Regions from separate parts of the Ideonella sp. BN130291 genome, predicted to be linked through region 2. Evidence: predicted binding sites of a transcription regulator. Region 2 holds the regulator's gene; the other holds the start of a gene.
What was found. Region 2 encodes LexA, which represses DNA repair genes until DNA is damaged. Its sites were predicted from a motif close to ACTGTATNNNNATACAGT; they were not measured.
Positions count from the first base shown of each region.

Region 1 (3,191 bases), on a different contig from region 2:
GCCAGGCCAGCAATTGGTCAACGCAGCGCTCCGGATCAGCGCAACCCGCCGCATCCGGCGCCTCGCCGGCCAAGGCACGTTGGGCTTCGCGCTCCTTCTGCTCCTTGCGGGCGGCCGCCAGCAACTTGCGGCGCAACTCCGTGCGGCTGTGTTCGCGCTGGGCCAGCCACATCAGCGCACGGGCCTTGAGCGACAGGCGCTCCCGCGCCATCTACTGCACCGTGGGCACGCTGCCCCGGGTGTCCTGTGGCAGTTGGCGCCACCCGGGAAGCCGGCCTTCGCTGCGCCACGCAGGCGGCGCTTCGATGGTGGACCAGTACTCGTCCACTGCGGTGATGAGCCCATCGCGCAGGCGGAACAGGCTGTTGGCGAACACCGTGGGCCCATCTTGCAGGGTGACCCGCACGATGGAGTGCACCCGCCCGTCGGCCAGCGCATTCACCTCGATCAGGTGGATCTGCCAACCCTCCGGGTAGATGGCATTGACATGGATGATGGCGTCCGCCCCGGTGAACTGCTCGCCGCTGCTCCACCAGTGGCACACCGCGTCATCGGCGAACAGCGCACGCGCGTCCTGCCAGCGGCGGGCCTGGAACAGGGCCCAGAGCGCCCGCACCACCTCCGTGCCGGCCACCTGCAGCTCCTCAGTCGGCCGATACGGCCGGCGGCAGCAGCGGAATGCCCATGGCCTCGCGCACCTTGTTCTCGATCTCGACCGCCAGGTCGGGGTTCTCGCGCAGGAACTCGCGGGCGTTGTCCTTGCCCTGGCCGATCTTCTCGCCGTTGTAGGCGTACCAGGCGCCGGACTTGTCCAGCACCTTGCCGGCCACGCCCATGTCGATGATCTCGCCCTCGCGGCTGATGCCCTCGCCGTAGAGGATGTCGAACTCGGCGGTCTTGAAGGGAGGCGCCACCTTGTTCTTGACGACCTTCACTTTGGTCTCGTTGCCGATGACCTCTTCGCCCTTCTTGATGCTGCCGATGCGGCGGATGTCCAGCCGCACGGAGGCATAGAACTTCAGCGCATTGCCGCCGGTGGTGGTTTCGGGGCTGCCGAACATCACGCCGATCTTCATGCGGATCTGGTTGATGAAGATGACCATGGTGTTGGTCTTCTTGATCGTGGACGTGAGCTTGCGCAGGGCCTGGCTCATCAGGCGCGCCTGCAGGCCGGGCAGGGAGTCGCCCATCTCGCCTTCGATTTCCGCCTTGGGGGTGAGCGCGGCCACCGAGTCCACCACCACCAGGTCCACCGAGCCGGAGCGCACAAGCGCGTCGACGATTTCCAGCGCCTGCTCGCCGGTGTCAGGCTGGGAGATCAGCAGCTCCTGCAGGTTGACACCCAGCTTTTGCGCATAGGCGGTGTCCAGCGCGTGTTCGGCGTCGATGAATGCGCAGGTGCCGCCCTGCTTCTGCATTTCGGCGATGACCTGCAAGGTGAGCGTGGTCTTGCCCGACGATTCCGGGCCGTAGATCTCGACCACCCGGCCGCGCGGCAGGCCGCCGACGCCCAGCGCAATATCAAGGCCGAGCGAGCCGGTGGAGATGACCTGGATGTCCTCGATGACCTCGCCTTCGCCCAGGCGCATGATCGAGCCCTTGCCGAACTGCTTTTCAATCTGGGCCAGCGCGGCCTGCAGGGCCTTGGCTTTTTCGGTGTTCAGGGCTTTGACGGGTGCATCCATGCGAAATCTCCGGTGGGGTTGGGCGCATTATGGCAGAGCGCCTGGATATTCGTACAGTGATTCTCCGGCGTCAATCCGGGCTGCATCCCTAGAATCAGGCCGCGCCGCCGACAGCCGACGGACGGGGGAACAACGGCATGCGAATCCTCATAGCGGAAGACGACCAGGTGCTGGCTGACGGCCTGCTGCGCTCGCTGCGCAACGCCGGCTATGCGGTGGACCAGGTGGGCAGCGGCAGCGAGGCTGACGCCGCCCTGTCGTCGCACGAGTTCGACCTCGTGATCCTGGACCTGGGCCTGCCAAAGCTGCATGGCCTGGAAGTGCTGCGCAAGCTGCGCGCCCGAGGATCGGCGGTGCCGGTACTCATCCTCACCGCCGCCGACAGCGTGGAGCAGCGCGTCAAGGGACTGGACCTCGGCGCCGACGACTACATGGCCAAGCCGTTTTCGCTGCAGGAGCTGGAAGCGCGGGTGCGCGCCCTCACCCGGCGCGGCCTGGGCACGGCCTCCAGCGTCATCAAGCACGGCCCCTTGAGCTTCGACGCCACCGGCCGCGTGGCCTACATCAACGACCAGATGATCGACCTCTCGGCGCGCGAGCTGAGCCTGCTGGAGGTGCTGCTGCAGCGTGCCGGCCGGCTGGTGAGCAAGGACCAGCTGGTCGAGCGCCTGTGCGAATGGGGCGAAGAGGTGAGCAACAACGCGATCGAGGTCTACATCCATCGCCTGCGCAAGAAGATCGAGCAGGGCCCGATCCGCATTGCCACCGTGCGCGGGCTGGGGTACTGCCTGGAAAAGATCCCCGGGTGACCGCAACGGCGGCCGGGCCGCTGGGCGCCGCGGCATCATGGCGGCGATGAAGGAACAGCGCTCCCTCTTCGGCGAGATCCTCGACTGGATGCTCGCGCCGCTGCTGCTGCTGTGGCCGATGAGCGTGGCGCTCACCTGGCTGGTGGCGCAGGGCATCGCCAGCCGGCCCTACGACCGCGAGCTGGGCGAGATGGCGCGCAACGTGGCCCGCCGGGTGGTGGTGGAGCAGGCTGAGCCCGCCCGCAAGCACACGGTGCGCCTGCGTACGCCCGAAGGGTTGACCGACCTGCTGCGCTCGGACGACACCGACCAGCTGTACTACCAGGTGCTGGGCCTGCGCGGCGAGCTGGTCAGCGGCGACCGCGAGCTGCCGGTGCCGGAGGAAGAGCGCGCCACCAGCAGCACCGAGCTGCGCTTTCGCGACGACACCGTGCGCGGCGAGCCGGTGCGCATCGCCTACCTGTGGCTGCCGCAGAGTGCGGCCACAGGGGAAACGCCGCCGCTGGTACAGGTGGCCGAAACCCTGGACAAGCGCTCGCGCCTGGCCACCGAGATCATCAAGGGCGTGATCCTGCCGCAGTTCGTGATCCTGCCGCTGGCGGTGCTGCTGGTGTGGCTGGCGCTGGCACGCGGCATCGCGCCGCTGAACGAGCTGCAGCACCGCATCCGCCAGCGCGAAAGCCATGACTTGAGCCCG
Region 1 covers NZ_JAZARE010000006.1:376,164-379,354, forward strand. The annotation lists gene VPH43_RS15490 (regulatory protein RecX) at 1-211, opposite strand, end outside; gene VPH43_RS15495 (nuclear transport factor 2 family protein) at 212-634, opposite strand; gene recA (recombinase RecA) at 645-1,685, opposite strand; gene VPH43_RS15505 (response regulator transcription factor) at 1,823-2,494, shown strand; gene VPH43_RS15510 (sensor histidine kinase) at 2,532-3,191, shown strand, end outside.
Region 1: recA (recombinase RecA) is a predicted target of LexA. The motif match lies at 1,726-1,743, and genes of this name have one in related genera.

Region 2 (3,191 bases):
CTCGGACGGCGTGTTGGACGTGCAACTGGCCACGCCCAAGGAAATGGGCGGCGCCGGCGGCGCAGGCACGAATCCCGAGCAGCTGTTCGCGGCCGGTTATTCCGCGTGCTTCATCGGCGCGATGAAGGCAGTGGCACCCAAGCTTCAACTGAAGGTGCCCAACGACGTGAGCATCGACGCTGCGGTGAGCTTCGGCCCCCTGGCCGGTGGCGCCGTGGGTTATGGCATTGCCGTGGAAATGAACATCAAGGTGCCGGGCCTGTCGAAGGAACAGGCCGAGCAGCTGGTGCAGGCTGCCCACCAGGTGTGCCCGTACTCCAACGCCACGCGCGGCAACATCGACGTCAAGCTGAACATCGCCGCCTGAAGGCCTGTTCGCTGAGCGGCCGGCCTGCCGGTCAGGCCGCCGAAGGCGCCATCAGCTGCAGCATCAGCTCGATGCGCGCCTTCACCGGGGGCAAGGCGCCTGCCGAATCCAGCAGGCCGTCCCCCACCACCGCGCCGTTCACGCAGCGCGAACTGCGCAGCACCCTCACGCCGGCGAGCTGGGCGCGCTGCAGTGCCGCCTGCATGTCCCGGTGCACCGTGCCGTTTCCAGTGCCGGCCACCACGATGCCGCGCACGCCCTGGGCCACCAGCGCCTCCACCAGCCCGCCCGATGCGCCGGCGTGGCTGAGCAGCACCTCCACGCGCGGCCACCGGGCCACGTCGCTCGGCAACCAGGCCAGCCCCAGCGCCTGGCCCTGCGGCCAATCGCGGAACAGGCGCAGCCGCCCTTCTTCCATCACGGCCAGCGGCCCGGCGTCACCGGCGCTGAAGGCCTCGACGCGGTAGCTGTGCACCTTGCGCACGTCCTCGGCGGCCAGCACCTGGCCGTTGAGCACCGTCACCACGCCGCGTGCGCCGGCACAACGCGCGACGCGCACGGCGTCCAGCAGGTTCTGCGGGCCATCGGCCAGCAGCGCGGTGGCCGGCCGCATGGCCGCCGTCAACACCACCGGCTTGGGCGGCGCCAGCAGGCGGTGCAGGAAGTAGGCGGTTTCTTCCAGCGTGTCGGTGCCGTGCGTGATCACCACGCCTTGCACCTCCGGCCGCGCCAGCTGGTAGGCCAGATGCTGGGCCAGCAGCAGCCAGGTGGCGTGGTCCATGTCCTTGCTGTCCAGCTGTGCCACCTGCTGCGCTTCCAGCGCCTCGCCGGCCAGCGCGGGCACCGCGGCCACCAGCGCATCCACGCCGATCTGGCCGGCGGTGTAGCCGACGTTGTCGCCCGCCTGCGCCGAGCGCCCGGCGATCGTGCCGCCGGTGCCGAGGATCACCACCCGCTGCTTGTTTTGCATTTATTTGGACTCTGGATAAAAATACAGCCACTGGATAAACCACCAGCGCCACGAGAGACCCCATGGACGAACGCCCGAAACTCACCGAGCGCCAGCAGCAGATCCTCGATCTGGTGCAAAGCGCGATCGAGCGCACCGGCGCACCACCCACCCGGGCTGAAATTGCGGCCGAGCTGGGCTTTCGCTCCGCCAACGCAGCCGAAGAGCATCTGCAGGCGTTGGCCCGCAAGGGTGTGATCGAGCTGGTGGGTGGCACCTCGCGCGGCATCCGCCTGAAGTCCGAGACTTTACGCGCGCTCAACGAGGCCCGCGGCAAGCAGTTCAGCCTGCCGCTGCCCAGCCTGGCGCAACTGAGCCTGCCGCTGGTGGGCCGCGTGGCCGCGGGCAGCCCCATCCTGGCGCAGGAACATGTGGACCAGACCTACCTGATGGAAGCCAGCATGTTCGCGCGCCGCCCGGACTACCTGCTGAAGGTGCGTGGCATGAGCATGCGCGACGCCGGCATCCTCGATGGCGACCTGCTGGCGGTGCAAAAGGCCAGGGACGCCAAGAACGGCCAGATCGTGGTGGCCCGCCTTGGCGACGAGGTGACAGTGAAGCGCTTTCGCCGCACCCGCAGCACCATCGAGCTGCTGCCCGAGAACCCTGACTTCAAGACCATCGTCGTCACGCCGGATGAGCCGGGTTTCGAGCTGGAAGGCATTGCCGTCGGCCTCATCCGCAACACCATGCTGATGTGATGAAAACCGCCGTCAAAACGCCGAAGGCGCGCTCCGCCGAGGAGTGCCAGGTGCTGGAACAGTTGCCCAACATCGGCCCCTCGCTGGCCGCTGACCTGCGCCTGCTGGGCATTGCCCATCCCAGGGAGCTGGCCAACCGCGATGCCTTCGTGCTGTACCAATCGCTGTGCGCCAAGACCGGCCAGCGCCAGGACCCATGCGTGCTGGACACCTTCATGGCGGCCACCGACTTCATGCGCGGCGCAGCCCCGGCGCCCTGGTGGAACTACACCGCACAACGCAAGGCGCTGTACGGGCAGGTCTGACACGGCTTGAACAATGCTGGCGCGCCCGGCGGCGTGCTTCAGCACCTGGGGGGAACCGTCCTGTCGGAACCGTTCAATACGGGCGCGGCCGCACCACGCACAGTCCGGTTCGTTGCATCGCCCTCCCCTTCACCCTCGCAGGAGTCCCCTCATGGCTGCCACGCTGGCATGGTCGTTGTTTGCGCTCGGCATCGCGCACATCGTCTTCGGTTTCGTTCGCTTCAAGGAGCCGTTGCTGGGCGCGCTGGCCGACGGCTTCATCGGCCAGTTCGCAGCGCATGAATCCCGGCGCACCGCGTTCTGGTTCCTGATGGCCGGGCCGCAGCTCATGCTGGCCGGGCAGGTGGCCTTGCATGCGGTCTCGCACGGGCAGCCGGCCCTGCTGCGGCTGGTCGGCGCCTACCTGCTGGTGTGCGCGGGCATTGGCGTCGCGGCGTTTCCGAAGTCGCCGCTGCCGCTGGCGTTGCTGCTCGCGCTGCTTCTGCTGTTCGTGCCCCTCCCGTCTCAGCCCCAGATGCGGTAGGCCCAGTAGCGCTCGTCGTGCTGTGCCTTGGCCCACAACTCGGCCGGGCTGTGGCCGGTGATGTCGCGCACCTCCCGGCACAGGTGGGCCTGGTCGGCATATCCGGCACCTTGCGCAAAGTCCGCCCAGCCAGCCGACGGGCCGTCGGCACGGCGCAGTCGCCACGATGCCTCGGCGCGCACCAGGCGCTTCAATCGGCGCAGCGGCTGGCCGGCCCACAGCCGGACACGGCGCTCGACACTGCGTGCGCTGCGGCCCCAGCCGCTGGTCGCGGCCTGCAACAGCA
Region 2 covers NZ_JAZARE010000003.1:555,086-558,276, forward strand. The annotation lists gene VPH43_RS08850 (organic hydroperoxide resistance protein) at 1-367, shown strand, start outside; gene VPH43_RS08855 (asparaginase) at 399-1,337, opposite strand; gene lexA (transcriptional repressor LexA) at 1,400-2,077, shown strand; gene VPH43_RS08865 (helix-hairpin-helix domain-containing protein) at 2,077-2,382, shown strand; gene VPH43_RS08870 (DUF6463 family protein) at 2,534-2,905, shown strand; gene VPH43_RS08875 (helix-turn-helix domain-containing protein) at 2,887-3,191, opposite strand, start outside.